DNA from 2 places in the Streptomyces sp. NPDC002734 genome. Region 2 is predicted to be linked to the other one. Evidence: riboswitches for the same ligand, from Rfam matches in the RefSeq annotation. Region 2 holds a riboswitch; the other holds the start of a gene.
What was found. Region 2 has a riboswitch for ZMP and ZTP ahead of ABT026_RS03410 (bifunctional 5,10-methylenetetrahydrofolate dehydrogenase/5,10-methenyltetrahydrofolate cyclohydrolase). Riboswitches for the same ligand answer to the same signal wherever they lie in the genome.
Positions count from the first base shown of each region.

Region 1 (8,349 bases), on a different contig from region 2:
GGTCGCGCTCAGTGCAGGGTGGGGTGTCTCTCCACGGTGGCCTGGGGCGGGACCAGGGCGCCGCCGAAGGGGAAGTCGCGCAGGCGGCGCCACACGCCGTCGGCGCCCTGCTCGTAGAGGGCGAAGCCGGTGCAGGGCCACTCCGCCGCGTAGTCGGCCAGCTCCGCGTAGGCGCGGTCCATGGCCTCCTCGTCGATGCCGTGCGCCACCGTCACGTGCGGGTGGTACGGGAACTGGAGCTCCCGGGCCACCGGACCGGCCTCGTCCCGGATGCGGGCCTGCAGCCCGGCGCACTCGTCCGCGCCGGCCACCACCCGCACGTACACCACCGGCGAGAGCGGACGGAACGTTCCGGTGCCCGCCAGGCGCATCGGGAAGGGCCGCCCGGCGGCCGCCACCTCGGCGAGGTGCGCCTCGATCTTGGGCAGCGCGGAGGCGTCCACCTCGGTCGGCGGGAGCAGGGTGACATGCGTGGGAATGCCGAAGGCAGCGGCGTCGCCGAAGCCCGTGCGCCGCTGCTGGAGCAGGGTGCCGTGCGGCTCCGGGACCGAGATCGACACGCCGATCGTTACGGTCCCCACGTCGTCTCCTGTCGTGTCGTCTTCCGTCACGCCGGGCCGCGCCCGACGGGTGCTGCCCCCGGCCGCGCGCCGGGGTCAGCCGTCCCCATCGACTGTACGGCGGCGCACCGCCGAACCGGGAGGATCGCGCCTGGATCACCGGTGGCGCGAGGGGCGCTCGGGCGCGGGGAGTATCCTGCCCGCCGCCTTCGGCGCGCCGCCCGTGCCGCCCGTGCGTCGGCGGCGGCCGGGTCAGTGCTTGGCCGGGACCAGGCCCATCCGCGCGTAGGTCGTCGCCAGCGTCTCGGCGGCCACCGCGCGCGCCTTCTCCGCGCCCTTGGCGAGGATCTGGTCCAGCGTCTCCGGGTCGTCCAGGTATTCCTGCGTCCGGTCGCGGAACGGCGTCACGAAGTCGACCATGATCTCGGCCAGGTCGGTCTTCAGGGCGCCGTACATCTTGCCCTCGTACTCCGCCTCCAGCTGCGGGACCGTCTTCCCGGTGAGCGTGGAGAGGATGGTCAGGAGGTTGGAGACGCCCGGCTTGTTCTCGCGGTCGAAGCGGATCACGGTCTCCGTGTCGGTGACCGCGCTCTTCACCTTCTTCGCGGTGACCTTCGGGTCGTCCATGAGGTTGATCAGGCCCTTGGGGTTGGCCGTCGACTTGCTCATCTTGGCGGACGGGTCCTGCAGGTCGTAGATCTTCGCCGTCTCCTTGAGGATGTAGGCGCTCGGGACGGTGAAGGTCGGACCGTACGTCGTGTTGAACCGCTCGGCCAGGTCGCGGGTGAGCTCCAGGTGCTGGCGCTGGTCCTCGCCGACCGGGACCTGGTCGGCCTGGTAGAGCAGGATGTCCGCGACCATCAGCATCGGGTACGTGAACAGGCCGACCGTGGTGCGGTCGCTGCCCTGCTTGGCGGACTTGTCCTTGAACTGCGTCATCCGGGAGGCCTCGCCGAAGCCCGTGATGCAGTTCATCACCCAGCCGAGCTGGGCGTGCTCCGGGACGTGGCTCTGCACGAAGAGGGTGCAGTGCTCCGGGTCCAGGCCGGCCGCCAGCAGCTGGGCGACGGACAGCCGGGTGTTCCGGCGGAGCTGCTCCGGGTCCTGCGGCACGGTGATGGCGTGCAGGTCGACGACCATGTAGAAGGCGTCGTGGGACGTCTGCAGGTCCACCCACTGGCGGACGGCGCCGAGGTAGTTGCCGAGGTGGAACGAGCCGGAGGTCGGCTGGATACCGGAGAGCACGCGAGGACGATCAGAGGCCATGCCTCTCATTCTCTCAGGTGGTCCCCGGATCAAGGGAACGGGTCGCGCAACCCTTTGCCGGACGCGGACGGCCTGTGCGCGGACGCGGACGGAGGGACCCGGGGGCGGACGAACGGCCGCCCCCGGTCCGCGGGCGTCAGCCCAGGTCGATCGTCGGGTACAGCGGGAAGCCGGAGACCAGCTCGGTGGCGCGGCGGGAGACCTCGTCGGAGACCTTCTCGTCCAGCACGTGCTGCGCCTTGGACGGGGCGCCCTTGGCGGTGGTGCCGGGGACGGCCTCGGTGAGCACGCGGTCGATCAGCGCCGCGATCTCGTCCATCTCCGCCGTGCCGAGCCCGCGGGTGGTCAGCGCGGGGGTGCCGATGCGGATGCCGGAGGTGTACCAGGCGCCGTTCGGGTCGGCGGGGATCGCGTTGCGGTTGGTGACGATGCCGGAGTCCAGCAGCGCCTGCTCCGCCTGGCGGCCGGTGAGGCCGTAGGAGGAGGCCACGTCGATCAGGTTGAGGTGGTTGTCCGTGCCGCCGGTGACCAGCGTCGCGCCGCGGCGCATCAGGCCCTCGGCGAGCGCCTTGGCGTTGTCGACGATGCGCTGCGCGTAGTCCTGGAAGGAGGGCTGACGCGCCTCGGCCAGGGCGACGGCCTTGGCGGCCATCACGTGCGGCAGCGGGCCGCCGAGCACCATCGGGCAGCCGCGGTCGACCTGGTCCTTGAGCGAGTCGTCGCACAGCACCATGCCGCCGCGCGGGCCGCGCAGCGACTTGTGGGTGGTGGTGGTGACGATCTGCGCGTGCGGCACCGGGTCGAAGTCGCCGGTCAGCACCTTGCCGGCCACCAGGCCCGCGAAGTGCGCCATGTCGACCATCAGGGTCGCGCCGACCTCGTCGGCGATCTCCCGCATGATCCGGAAGTTCACCAGGCGGGGGTACGCGGAGTAGCCGGCGACGATGATCAGCGGCTTGAAGTCGCGGGCGGTGGCGCGCAGCGCCTCGTAGTCGACCAGGCCCGTCTCCGGGTCGGTGCCGTAGGAGCGCTGGTCGAACATCTTGCCGGAGATGTTGGGGCGGAAGCCGTGGGTGAGGTGACCGCCGGCGTCCAGCGACATGCCCAGCATCCGCTGGTTGCCGAAGGCGGTGCGCAGCTCGGCCCAGTCGGCGTCGGAGAGCTCGTTGACCTGGCGGACGCCGGCCTTGGCCAGGTGCGGGACCTCGACCCGGTCGGCGAGCACCGACCAGAAGGCGACCAGGTTGGCGTCGATGCCGGAGTGCGGCTGGACGTAGGCGTGGCGGGCGCCGAAGAGCTCGCGGGCGTGCTCGGCGGCCAGGGACTCGACGGTGTCGACGTTGCGGCAGCCGGCGTAGAAGCGGCGGCCGACGGTGCCCTCGGCGTACTTGTCGCTGAACCAGTTGCCCATCGCGAGGAGCGTCGCGGGCGAGGCGTAGTTCTCGGAGGCGATCAGCTTGAGCATCTCGCGCTGGTCGGCGAGCTCCTGGCCGATGGCGTCGGCGACGCGGGGCTCGACGGCGCGGACGACGTCCAGGGCGGAGCGGTACGCGGCGGACTCGGGGGAAAGATCGGGCATGGCGGCCTCCGGCAGGGTGCGGTCACGGTGTGGCCCAGGCGCACGGCACGTGTGGTTCCTCCGGGCCGCTCCCCGATGGTCCGTCCCATCCCAGCGCGCCAGTCACGGCCCTGGGCCAGCCTACCGGGGACCGCCGGGCCCCCCGCCAGTCGGCCCGTCGCGTGAGACGCCGCCGGTCAGCGGCCCGGCAGGCGCGCGGAGGGTCGGCGGGAGGCGGGGGCGAGGGCGGCATCGGGGACCGGCGAGGGCGCGGTTCCGGGCGCGTCCGGACGGGGCGGGGCCGGGGGCGCGGGCGGTACTGGGGGCGCGGGCGGCGCCGGGGGCTCGGGCGGTGCCGGCGGCGCGGGCGGCGCCGGGGGCTCGGGGCGCAGCAGGAGGCCGACCGGGGGGTGGGTCAGCGGGCGGGCCAGCCGCCGGACCGGGGGCGAACCGAGCACCGCCGACAGCGCGACCGCGCACAGCACCAGAGCGGCCACCTCCACCGGCCGGTCCGCCTTCGCGATCCACCCCTTCTCGCGGAACGGGAGGATCACCAGCGGGTGCAGCAGGTAGATCGTGAACCCGCCCGCCCCCAGCGTGGAGACGAACGGCAGGCGCCGCCTGGGCATCACCCGCAGCAGGCACAGCACCAGCACGGCGGCGCAGGCGAGCACCGCCAGCCGGATCAGCCACGCCCACTCCAGCCCCGTCGGGTCGGCCGGCGAGTAGGGGTGCCGCATGGACAGCCACCGGCCCTCGACGTCCCGGTGCCACAGCACGCCGACGAGGACCGAGGCCAGGACGCCGGCGACCGCCACCGGCAGGGTCCACCGGCGGGCGAACCAGGAGCGCAGGCCGCCCTGGCCGACCCACCAGCCGAGGTGGAAGAGCGGCAGGTAGACCAGGGTCCGGGAGGCCGAGAACTGCAGGCCGAAGTCGGGCAGGTAACCGACCGCGAGCGCCACCGCCGTGGTGGTCGCCAGCGGGAGGCGCAGCTGGAGCACCAGGGGGTGCAGCAGCCGCCAGAAGAACAGCGACATCAGGAACCACAGGTTCCAGGGCAGTTGGGCGACGTGCACCCGGAACTCGGCGCCCAGGGCCCAGCTCTCCAGCGAGAACAGGAGCCCGAAGAGGAGGCCGGGCAGCGCCACGGACCGGATCAGGGCCCGCAGCGGCCGGGCCCCGAGCGGCCCGGCCTTGCTGAACACCCCGGCCAGCAGGACGAACGCGGGGACCCGGAACGCCCAGGCGCCGAGCTGGAAGGCGTGCAGGGCCTCCACCCGGCCCAGCAGGCTGCCCGTGGTGTGCAGCACGACGATCAGGGTGGCCGCGAGGAACCGGGTGTTGTCCCACCACGGGTCGCGCGCCGTGGCCACGCCACGGGGAGCGGCGGTGGCCGGGCCGGACGTGCCGGGCGCGGACCGGGGTCCGGGGACGGGGACGGGAACGGTGGTCATCGCTCTGCGGGCTCCTGGGCGGACCGGGGCGGGTCGTGCGGGCCCGGGCAGACTAGGAGGGCAACCCGACGGGGGCCCGTCCCCGGGATGAACACCGGGTGGCCCGCCGCCGCGAAGTGCGTCTCGGAGGATTCAGAGGATGACGTGCGGCAGGAACCGCGCGTACGTGTCCGTGACGAGCCCCGCGCTCTCCCGGATGCCGAGGCCCGCGGCCTCGCCCTCGACGACCCAGGCGCCCAGCACCACCCGGTTCCCGTCGAACGACGGCAGCGGCGCCAGCTCCTGGTAGCAGCAGGGCTCCTGCGGCTCCGGTGCGGCGTCCCCGGGCTCGTGCAGGGTGACGCCGGCCCCCTCGCGCCCGAGCAGCGGCTTGGCCACGTAGCCGGTGGTGCCGGCCATCTCGCGCGGGCCGTCCACGTAGGCCGGCAGCAGGTTGGGGTGGCCGGGGTACAGCTCCCAGAGCATCGCGAGCAGCGCCTTGTTGCTGAGCAGCATCTTCCACATCGGCTCGATCCACAGCGTGGAGCCGGTCCCGCCGCCGAGGTCCAGGGTGTTCATCACGTGCGGGCCGAACCGGTCGGTGGTCAGCCACTCCCACGGGTAGAGCTTGAAGCAGCTGCGGATGAACCGCAGCTTCTTGTCCACGAAGCGGCGGCTGATGCGGTCCCAGCCGATGTCCTCCATGGAGATCCACTCGGTGGGCAGCCCGGCCTGCTCGGCGGTCTCCATCAGGTAGGCGACCGTCATCAGGTCCTCGCCCAGCTCGTCCTCCGCGGTGTGGGCGAAGTACAGCGGGGAGCCGGGCGGCAGCAGGGGAGCCTGGCGGCGCCAGGCCTCCACCAGCCGCTCGTGCAGGGAGTTCCACTGGTCCGCGCCGGGGAAGCGCTCCTCCATCCAGAACCACTGCGGGCCGGCGGCCTCCACCAGCGAGGTGGGGGTGTCGGCGTTGTACTCCAGCATCTTGGCCGGGCCCGAGCCGTCGTACCGCAGGTCGAACCGGCCGTAGACGGAAGGGACCTCCTCGCGGCGGCGCCAGGACTCGGCGATCGCGGCGGCCACCCGCCGGTCGGTGACGCCGAGGTCGGCGAAACGGTTCTCCCGGACGATGAAGGCGGCCGCCTCCAGGCACATCGCGTGCAGTTCCTCGACGACCTCCTCGAGCGCCTCGACCTCGGGGAGGGAGAAGACGTAGTACGCGCTCTCGTCCCAGTAGGGGCGCAGGCTGCCGTCGGGGTGGCGGGTGAGCGGGTAGATCAGCCCCTGGGATTCGACGGTGCGCTGCCAGTCCGGGCGGGGCTCGATGGTGCGGCGTTCCATGTGCGGAGGTCAGCCGCCGCTGCTGCCGTGGCAGCCGAACCCGTTGCGGTCGACGGCCTCGTCGCGGTCGAAGGTGCCGTCCTCGGCCCAGCCGCCGTCGACGTCGGCGTCGTAGTACCAGTCGGCGGACGACGAGTACGACGAGCACGACGAATCGGCCACGACGCGGTAGCCGTTGGCCAGCTCGTAGCTGTTCGTGTCGACGCAGCGGCGGTCCGGCTCGGTCCCGCAGGACGTCAGCGTCGCCGCGACGACGCCCATCCCGCCGAGCACGACGGTGCTGGAGCGCAGCCGTCGGCGCTGCTTGTCTGCCATGGTGTTTCCCCCCGGATCGGTGCGAGCGATGACGGACGCCAAGACACCGGGAGAGCGCGTTCGGTTCCCGCGCAGGCGTGCGGCGTCCCGCCACGCCCGGCAGCCTAGGGAATACCTGCTCGCGAGAGCAATGTCAGCCACATGACAGAAACCGGTCGGATGCCATAGGGATGCCGTGCACCCGGGACCTCGCCCGGGATCGGACACGGGATCAGGCCCGGGATCAGGCCCGGGATCGCGAGGGCCCCGCGGGCGCCTCCCTCGCGAGGAGGGGGCGCGCCGCGGGGCCCGTCGGGCGGTGGTGTCAGGTTCACCGCCCGTCACCTCCCTACCCCTCGGGGCAGGGTGCGATACCTGCTCAGGCCACCCAGGACTTCCAGACGTCCTTGTTCTCGGCGACCCACTTCTCCGCGGCGTCCTCCGGGCTCATCTTCTTCCCGGCGATCATCGCGGCGACCTCGTTCTGGTCCTCCTCGGTCCACTTCATCCGCTTGAGGAACTCGGCCGCCTTGCCGCCGTCCTTCGCGAAGTCGGCGCTCAGGTACTTCTGCAGCGGGGTCTCGGGGTAGCCGCAGTCGACGGCCTTCGGGTCCTTGTCGCAGCCCTCGGTCCACTCGGGCAGCTTCACCTCGACCATCTTCACGTCCTCGTTGACCCAGTTCGGGGTCCACCAGTAGGTGAGGAACGGCTTCTTCGCCTTGTAGTCCTGCTGGATCTGGGTGATCTGGGCGGCCTCGGAACCGGCGTACACCGTCTTGAGGTCCAGCTTCAGGTTCTTCACCAGCGCGTCGTCGTTGGTGGTGTACGACGGCGAGCCCTCCAGCAGCTGGCCCTTGTCGCCGCTCTCCGCGGTCCGGAAGAGGTGGGCGTACTTGTCGAGGTTCTTCCAGTCGGTGATGTCCGGGTGCTCCTTCGCCAGGTACTCCGGGACGAACCAGCCGATCTTGCCGGTGACGCCCAGGTCGCCGGCGGAGACCACGCTCTTCTTCTGGTCGACGTACTTCTCGAGCTTGTCGGGGGCGCCGCCCCAATCCTCGAGGACGGCGTCGATCTTGCCGCTGTCGAGGCCGTCGAAGGCGACGGACTCGTCGATCTGCGTCTTCTCGACGCGGACGTCGTACTCCTCCTCCAGGATGTGCGCGGCGACGGCGGCGTTCGCCTCGGCGCCCACCCAGGACGGGACGGCGATGGTGACCTTGTCGCCGGCTCCGCCGGAGGAGGCGGCGGCGCCGGTGTCGGCCGCGCCGCAGGCGCTCAGGGCGGTGGCGGCCAGCGCGGCGGTGGCGGCCACGGCGACGCGGGAGGTGCGGGAGGTGAAGGCGGGGGGCTTCTTCATGGGAGGTCTCTCGTTTCCTTCGGTGCTTGTGCGTGGGGGAGTTCGGGTGGCCCGGGGTTCCGCGTCCCGTACGGGCCCGTCAGGCCGTGTCGGCGCGGCGCTGGGTGGCGCGGTCGAGGGTGACGCCGAGCAGGACGATGGCGACGCCGGCCGCGAGGCCGGTGCCCAGTTCGCTCTTCTGGAGGCCGAAGACCACGTCGTAGCCGAGGGCGCCGGAGCCGACGAAGCCGCCGACGATGACCATCGCGAGGACCAGCACCACGCCCTGGTTGAGGGCGAGCATCAGCGCGGGGCGGGCCAGCGGCAGCTGCACCTGGCGGATCTGCTGCAGCGTGCTCGCGCCCAGCGAGCGGGAGGCCTCGAGGGTGCCGGAGTCGACCTGCCGGATGCCCTGCACGGTGATCCGCACGACGGCGGGCAGCGCGTACAGCACGGCCGCGGCGACGGCGGCGGCCCGGCCCACGTTGAACAGGGCGACCACCGGGATCAGGTAGATGAACTGCGGGAGCGTCTGAAGGACGTCGAGCACCGGCCGCAGCG
Region 1 covers NZ_JBEOVU010000001.1:29,880-38,228, forward strand. The annotation lists gene ABT026_RS00140 (2'-5' RNA ligase family protein) at 9-581, opposite strand; gene trpS (tryptophan--tRNA ligase) at 813-1,826, opposite strand; gene ABT026_RS00150 (glycine hydroxymethyltransferase) at 1,963-3,405, opposite strand; ZMP/ZTP riboswitch at 3,431-3,521, opposite strand; gene ABT026_RS00155 (acyltransferase family protein) at 3,582-4,841, opposite strand; gene ABT026_RS00160 (glutathionylspermidine synthase family protein) at 4,974-6,158, opposite strand; gene ABT026_RS00165 (hypothetical protein) at 6,168-6,473, opposite strand; gene ABT026_RS00170 (ABC transporter substrate-binding protein) at 6,832-7,809, opposite strand; gene ABT026_RS00175 (ABC transporter permease) at 7,889-8,349, opposite strand, start outside.
Region 1: it holds a riboswitch for ZMP and ZTP, as region 2 does, so the genes downstream of both, ABT026_RS00150 (glycine hydroxymethyltransferase) here and ABT026_RS03410 (bifunctional 5,10-methylenetetrahydrofolate dehydrogenase/5,10-methenyltetrahydrofolate cyclohydrolase) in region 2, are expected to answer to the same signal.

Region 2 (8,349 bases):
CGGGTCGACCCAGCTCGGCTTGGCGGCCTTCTTGGCCTCGGCGACGGTGTGGACGCCGGTGGCCGCGGTGCCGGCCGCCTCGGGGGCGCCGGCAGCAGTCGCGACTCCGGCACCCAGCACGACCGAGGCTCCCAGGCCGGCTGCCAGGACGGCGGCGCGGGTGCGGAGGGCGGAGGTACCGGTGGTGCGGAGCGTGACGCGCTGGAACATGCGGAACCCTTTGGCTCGGAGATCAGGACTGCCGCCGGTGAACCAGGACGGTGCCCGGCGACGGGTTCATTGGTAACCGGACCCCGGGCCGCCTGACAAAGGTGTGATCTACGAAGCTTCTTCGTAAGTGCATGCTTGTCGTGCCCTAACGCCACAGAACCCTGCAAAGTGGTGCAAAACGGAAACGCGCAGGTGAGGCCGGTGCAAACCGGTCTCACCTGCGCGTACGGCTGCCGCGGCGCCCCCTGTCCGTGCCGCTAAGCGCCTTAGGAGGTGACCTGGGCCCTATGGGGCACCTCACCGCCAGGCCCCCATTTCGGGGCTGTCGGGGGCTGTCCGGGGTGGTTGGGAGGCGTGCCGCCTTCGCGCCGTCGGGGGCGGATCAGGCGGTCGCGCCGCCCTTCCAGTCGACGAGCTGGACGATGACCCCGTTCGGGTCGCGGACCTGGAAGGCGCGCTCGCCCCACTCCTCCACGGTCAGCGGCATGGTGATCGGCACCCCCGCGTCGGTCAGGCGCGCCAGCTCCCCCTCCAGGTCGTCGACCTCGAAGGCCAGGATCAGGCCCTGGGCGTGATCGTCGCGCTGGTCGGCGGGCAGGGTCTCCAGGCCCCGACGCAGGAAGATCACGTTCATGGCGACGTCCTCGCGGGCGAGGGAGGCGAACCCGTCGGCTGCCATCTTCTCGACGAAGCCGAAGTGGTCCTGGAGGAAGGCGCTGGAGGCGATGACGTCCTCGACGTTGAGGGATATGGCGCACGCGGTGATCTTCATGAGGCCTCCTGAGGGGTCCCGGCGGGTTCGGTGAACCGGCCCGCTTTCTCTGTACGGCGTATATTGTACAGTGTTCAGAGAAGGTCTGCGGGGAAAATCAGATCCATGCCGACCGAACGAACCAGCGCGGGCGATCCCGCCAGCACTCTGCGCCTGCTGTGGCGCGACGCCCTGGGGGAGCTGCGGGCCGACGAGCCCGCCGGAACCCGCCGCGGTCCCCGCCGGGCACTGAGCGTCGACGCCGTGGTGGACACCGCGACGCGGCTCGCCGACGCCGAGGGCCTGGAGGCGCTCACCATGCGCCGGGTGGCCGGTGACCTGGGCGTCGTCCCGATGACCCTCTACACCTACGTCCCCGCCAAGGCCGAGCTGCTCGACCTGATGCTGGACGCCGCCTACGCCCGGATGCCGCGAACGGACACCACCGGGCGCCCCTGGCGGGAGAAGGTGACCGCCGTCGCCGACGAGAACCGCGCGCTGTTCACCCGCCACCCCTGGGCCGCCGCCGTCTCCACCGTCCGGCCGCCGCTGGGCCCGGGACAGATGGCGAAGTACGAGCACGAGCTCGCCGCCTTCGACGGCCTCGGCCTGGACGACGTCACCATGGACGACTGCCTCACCCACCTGCTCGCCTTCGTCCAGGCGAACGCCCGCACCGCTGCCGCCGCGCGGGCCGCCGGAGCCGACGGAGGCATGGACGAGCAGGAGTGGTGGGAGGCCAACGCCCCCCTGCTCGCCCAGGTCCTCGACCCGGCCGTCTACCCCCTCGCCTCACGCGTCGGCACGGCCGCCGGCGAGGCCCACGGCAGCGCGCACGACCCGGACCACGCGTACGTCTTCGGGCTGCGCCGGGTGCTGGACTCGTTCGCGGCGCTGATCGAGGCGGGGGGATAGGGGCGGGGCGGCACCATCACGGCGCCGCCGGATCGGGAGGGGCAGCCCCGTGCCGCCCTCACGTCGCGCCGGGTCGGGGGAGGGGACGGTCCGGTGCCGCCCCCAAGCCGTGCGGGGTCGGGGGACGGCGCGGGGCGGTCCGGCGTCGCCCTCAGGCCGCTCGGGGCCGGAGACAGCGCCGTCCGGTGCCGCCCTCAGGCGACGCGGTCCGCCGCCTCCTCCAGCCACGCCACCACGCGCTCGCGGGCCACGGCGTCGAGGGCCTGCTCGTGAGGATCGGTGCGGTCGAAGCGGTGGAAGTACGCGCCGCGCACGCCCGCCAGCTCGGAGTCGAGCGCGACGCGCAGGACCGGCAGCGTGCCGTCGTCGAGCGTGGACCTGACCGTCAGGGCGCTCTCCCTGACCATGGGGGTGGGCATCTCCCGCGCCGGGTGCACGACGTTCACCGGGACGCCCTCGCGGGCCAGCTCGATCGCGGACATCACCAGCGCGACCTTGCTGCGGCAGTACGCCACCACGCCGTCGTAACCGTGCTCGAAGTCCATGTCGTCCAGGTCGATGGGCAGTTGGCCCATGCTGCCGACCTGCACGACGCGACCGTCCGGCGTCAGCGCAACGGCCAGCTCGCGGGCGACCAGGTGCGGCGTGACGGCGTTGACCGCCATCCGCAGTTCGACGCCGGCGGCGTTGGTGCCCCGCACGGTGGGGTCGGCGCCGCCGCCGACGGCCGCGTTGTTCACCACCAGGTCCAGCGGGCCCTCGGAGGCGACCACCGCGCACATCCGTCGGACCGCCGTGTGGTCGGACAGATCGCACTCGACGACCAGCGGCGAGGGCGCGCCCATCGCCTCCGCGGCCGCCACCAGCTCCTTCCCCCGCCCCTCGGCGCGCACCGGCAGCACCAGCCGCCACCCCCGTCGCGCCAGGTCCAGGGCGATCTCCCGCCCCAGACCGGAGGAGGCCCCCGTCACCAGGGCGGTTCTCGGCGCCGTGCTCATCGTGCGACCCCCGTCAGTTCCGGCACCCGCGCGGTGCCTCCGTACCGTCCGCTCGTCAGGTCGACGAACGCGGGGCCGTGACACCACCCCGTCGGCAACAGGCAAGCACAACGGGCGCCGGCGCCGCGGCACAACATCGTTTTCAGCGGCGGGCGTCGAGGGCCGGAACCGGTGAAGTCGGTGCGGTCCGGCCGCGTTCGCCCCTACAGTGCCCGGTGGGCCGTGACTGGCGCTGAGGTGGAGCACCACCGGGGAGCGGTCCGACGAGACGTCGCTGCCGTGCGCCTGGGCGAGTGGCTGCTCGACGCCTGGAGGCGACGATGTCCCCGATCCGCACGGCCCAGCTGATGGACGGCGCCGCCCTCGCCCGGCGCGTCGTGGACGAGGCCGCAGTCAGGGCGGCGGAGTTCGCACGCCGCACAGGGAGCGGCCCGTGCCTGGCGACGGTGCTGGTTGGGGAGGACCCCGCGTCGGCGACGTACGTCCGCATGAAGCGGGCGCGGTGCGCGAAGGCCGGCATCCGGTCCCGGCACGTCGGCCTGCCCGCCACCACCACGACCGCGGAACTGGTCGACACGCTCGCCGCCCTGTCCGCCGACCCGGACGTGCACGGCATCCTGCTCCAGCACCCCTGCGGCCCGCACATCGACGAGCGCGCCGCGTTCGAGGCCGTCGACCCCGCCAAGGACGTCGACGGCGTCACCCTGCACTCGTTCGCCGCCATGAGCTTCGCGCGCCCCGGCTTCGTGTCCTGCACGCCGGGCGGGATCATGCGGCTGCTCAAGGAGTACGACGTCGAACTGAGCGGCCGACACGCCGTGGTGGTGGGCCGCAGCGCGATCCTCGGCAAGCCGGCGGGCATGCTGCTGCTCGCCGAGGACGCGACGGTGACCTACTGCCACTCCCGCACGGTCGACCTCCCGGCGATCGTCCGGGAGGCCGACGTGCTGATCGCGGCCGTCGGGCGGCCCCGGCTGATCCGGGGCGAGGACGTCAAACCCGGCGCCGTGGTGATCGACGCCGGCTACAACCCGGGCAACGTCGGCGACGTCGACTTCGACGCGGCCCTCACCCGGGCCCGCCTGATCACTCCGGTCCCCGGCGGCGTCGGGCCGATGACCATCGCGGTGCTGCTCGCGCAGACCGTGGACGCCGCCGAGCAGCAGCTCGGCGGCGCCTGAGCCGGTCGCGGCGCGCGCCGCACGTGGCTCAGTTGCGGTACCGGAAGAGGATCCGGCCCCGGCTCAGGTCGTACGGGCTCAGCTCCACGAGCACCCGGTCGAAGGGGAGGATACGGATGCGGTTCTTGCGGATCTTCCCGCTGATGTGCGCGAGCACGTGGTGCCCGTTCGGCAGCTCCACCGTGAAGGTGGCGTTGCGCATGCACTCGACGACGGTGCCTTCCATCTCCAGGCCGTTCGCTTTCCTTGCCAAGACGTCTCGCTTCCGAGGTGAGTAGGTTCGACAGTTCGAGAGCTCGACTGTCCGATGTGAGTGTGTGCCGGTGACCCGGCGGGGCGGTCTGTCCTGCGTCTGCCCGGTGGCAGCGGTTCGGTCACCGGGTCACGTGGGGCGGTGGCCGGCCCCCGCCCCCGGTCCCCGGTCCCCGTCTTCGGCCATCGTCCCCGGTCTCCGGTCAGCAGGACCGTGAACGCGCCCCGGCCCGGCGCGACCGCTGGGCGGCCGGGAGGCCAGTCCCCGCCTCGTGACGGCGGGGCGCATGCCGTGCGGGCCCTGGTCCTGGTCCTGGTCCTGGTGACGGGTGGTGCGCGCCTGCGCTGTGAACGCTCGGAGGTCAGGGCCGCACCAGCTCCAGGGAGGCGCCGGCCCGCCGCGCCCCCGCGCCCTCGAGCAGCGCGGTCGCCGCAGCGTGGGACGCGTCGGCCTCGGCCCAGGCGAAGCCGACGCCGTCGCGGGCCAGCGTGTCCAGCGCGTGGGCCAGCAGCGCCCGCCCGATCCCGCGCCGGCGCTCGTCGGCCCGGACCGCGATCAGCCCGACCCGGGCCCGGCGTCGCACCCGCACCACCCGGACCAGCCCGACGTACGCGCCCCCGTCCTCATCGTTGCGTCCGGCGCCGGAGCGTGCCCCGTCCCGGACGGCCACCGCGTACTTCGACGGGTCCACCACCGTGTCGCCGGGCGGGCCCGACACCAGCTCGGCCGGCAGGGGGTGCAGGCCGGCCGCGGCGCCGACCTCCTCCCGGATCGCGCGGTCCAGGGCGCGCAGCCGATCCTCGTCCGCCTCCCCGGCGGGCAGGATCGACACCCCCGCCGGGAGCGGCACCGCGCCGAGTCCCGTCACGCGGGGGTCGGTGGGCAGGTCGTACGCCCACTCCCGGCGTCCGACGGTGAATCCGAGCCGCTCCCAGCCGACGCGGCGGTCGTGGTCCTCGTCGCCGATCAGGGTGTGCAGCGGTTCGGGGAGATCCGCCAGCATCGCGGCGGCGAGCCGGTCGAAGGCGGCGTCCTGCCACACGTCGACGCTGAGGAAGAGCCGCCCGTCGGGCCGGCGTGAGACGTCGCCCTGGCCGACGACGGTCCCGTCGTCGGCCGCGGCCTCCCACCGGTCCTCCGCGACGCGCGTGACGCTGACTGTGCTGCTCATGGGTGTTCGCCTTTCAGGAGTACCTCGGCAGAGGAAGGCGCTCCCGACGACACCACCTGGGTCAGTCGCACACCGTGACGAAAGGAGGGAGCACCCACCTCGAAACAACGTCGTTCACGGGTCTCACCTCCTTCGAAAGGTCACGGTCGACGGCAAGGTATCCCCGCGCCCCGCGTCCCGTCCAACTCTTTTTCCCCGCACGGCAGTCGGGGGCCCGGGCGCCCACCGGCGGACCCGGTGGACAACGACCTGGCGAGACCGGAAGGCGGCCTGCCGGGACCGGCTGCGCCGACTTCGTCCGGATATCACACCGGACCACGGGGTACCCGCATCGCCACGGCCCAGAGCCGAGCCCGGTCACGCGGCGACAGCAACGGAGATCCAGATGAAGGCCAGCCCCTCTGCAGCCATGCCTACCGCACAGGCATCGGCGGATCCCTGGACGACCCATCTCCTCTGTGACCGATATCAGCTGGAGGAGAAGATCGGGATGGGCGGCATGGCCGACGTCTACAAGGGCGTCGACACCCGCCTGCAGAGGCCCGTGGCCGTCAAGGTCTTCCGCCCGGGGGCACACCACCAGGCCGAGGACTGCCTCGCCGCCGAGGCGGTCCTGCTCGCCGGCCTGCAGGGCCCGGGCCTGGTCACCGTCTACGACATGGGACGCCACGACGGGCGCGCCTTCCTGGTCATGGAACTGGTCGATGGTCCCACGCTGCGCGACCTCCTCGAAGGCGGGGCCCTGCCCCAGCGGCGGGTCGCCGAACTCGGCGCCGCGCTCGCCCAGGCACTCGCCCACGTCCACCGTTCCGGCATAGTGCACCGCGACGTCAAGCCCTCCAACGTCCTGCTCGACACCGCCGCCGGCGCGCCCCACCTGGCCGACTTCGGCATCGCCCGCTTCGTCGACGCCACCCGCCACACCGCCCCCGACGCCCTGACCGGCACCGCGGCCTACCTCGCCCCGGAGCAGGTCGAGGGCAAGAGCATCGGGCCCGCCACGGACGTCTACGCCCTCGGACTGGTGCTGCTGGAGTGCGTCAAAGGGCGGACGGAGTACCAGGGCACCCCGCTCGAGGCGGCGATCGCCCGTCTCCACCGCCCGCCGCTGATCCCCACCTGGCTCTCCCCGGACCTCGTCGCCCTCATCCGGGCCATGACCCACCTGGACCCCGCCGCCCGTCCCGACGCCGCGCACTGCGCGAAGACCCTCGCCGCCCTGGCTGCCGGGGGCAGCCCTGACGCGGCCCCGCTGCCGGTCCCGCCGTCGACGGACCTGGTGTTCCCGGTGCGGTCCGCGGAGCCGGACGCCGCGGTCACCCGGTCCGCCCCCCTCCCGGCCGGCCCGCGCCACGGCCGCCGGGTGGCCGTGGGCACCGTCCTCGCCGCTCTCTCCGTGGCCCTGGGCGCGACCGTCGCCCTCGCCCCCGACACCAGCGGCAACAACGACGACACCCGCGCCTCCGCCACGGCACCGCAGGCCCAGCGCCCCTCCGGCAAGGCGAGCGCCGAGGACACCGCCGCCGACAGCACCGGCGACTCCGACCGGGTTCCCCCGACCGTCTCCTACGCCGTCCCGGCCGCCAACCCGATGGGCTCGACCGGCCGCAAGGCGAGGACCGGCAAGGCGGCGGCCGCGGACCGGGAGGCGGACGGCCGTCACGGCAAGAAGGCCGACCCCGCCGAGGCCGGCAAGACGGAGAAGGGCGGCAAGGGAGGCAAGAGCGGCAACGGCGCCCCCGGCGACGAGGGCGGCGGAGCCGCCGAGCCCCCCACCGCCCCGAGCACCGCCCCCACCCCCGCCGACGAGCCCGCCGAGACCCAGCCGACCACCCCGGGCGGCCCGGACCGGACCGAACAGTCCGACCCCGCCACGCCCCAGGAGGGCACCGGCTGAATCCGGCCGACCGCCGCCCCGTCCAACGCCGCGGTGGCGGAGGACAGCCCTCTCCCGGACCTCACCTGACGGCCGCCGAACCGCCAGGACCCGAACCACCAGGACCCGAACCGCTGGGACCTGATCCGCCGGGACCCGAAGCGGCCGTGACAGGCGCCGGCCGCGCGGGACGACGAGTCCTGACGCTGCCCCGCGACCGGATCCGACCGGGACTCCGACCAGACTCCCCCCACAGGCCGACCTCGCGCACCCGGGCGGCTGGCCTTCCCGCCGCACCGACGGGTGCTCCGACTGCCTCCGTCGGCCCCGCCCGTAGCGCCCACGCCGGCTTCCGCCCGCCGTACCGATGTGTCCGCGGCGTCGACGCGTCACCGGATCACCGCGTCACCGCGCCACCGCTGTCGGAGCCGACGGCTACGGTGCGACCGATATCGACGGTCCACCTCGGAAGGAGCCGGCTGTGGGAGCCAAGACCGGAGTGCTGGTGTACGCCGACGGCGACGTGCCCCCTCTGCTGCGGCAGGTGGGCGCGGCCGACCCGGCTCGCACCACCGCGATGATGCGGCGGCTCTACCCGGGCTGGGAGATCGAGGAGTGCCAGGCGGACGAGGGCGCGTGCCTCTCGACGGGGGTGTACCCGCCTGAAGGCACCGCTTACGCCGCGGCCTGGCCGGGGCTGGAAGTCGTGGGCGACCAACGGGTGATGATCGACCGCCCTTCCGAACTTCCCGAGTACCTCGTAGCGGCGAGCGCCGGACGACGACTCGTGCTGCACGCCATGCACAGCGTCGTCGACTGGCTCGCCTTCGCGGTGTGGGAGGACGGACGCCTGGTCCGATCCCTGAGCCTCTCCCCGGACAGCGGCATCATCGAGAACATCGGCGAACCACTGCCCTTCGAGGTGCCCTACTGGGCGGGTGACCGACCGGCGGACGTCGTCCCGTGGCCCGACGAGGACGAGGAGCCGTACCCG
Region 2 covers NZ_JBEOVU010000003.1:17,574-25,922, forward strand. The annotation lists gene ABT026_RS03390 (M23 family metallopeptidase) at 1-210, opposite strand, end outside; gene ABT026_RS03395 (VOC family protein) at 593-982, opposite strand; gene ABT026_RS03400 (TetR/AcrR family transcriptional regulator) at 1,088-1,876, shown strand; gene ABT026_RS03405 (SDR family NAD(P)-dependent oxidoreductase) at 2,071-2,874, opposite strand; ZMP/ZTP riboswitch at 3,087-3,172, shown strand; gene ABT026_RS03410 (bifunctional 5,10-methylenetetrahydrofolate dehydrogenase/5,10-methenyltetrahydrofolate cyclohydrolase) at 3,195-4,055, shown strand; gene infA (translation initiation factor IF-1) at 4,084-4,308, opposite strand; gene ABT026_RS03420 (GNAT family N-acetyltransferase) at 4,670-5,479, opposite strand; gene ABT026_RS03425 (serine/threonine-protein kinase) at 5,889-7,376, shown strand; gene ABT026_RS03430 (DUF6928 family protein) at 7,837-8,349, shown strand, end outside.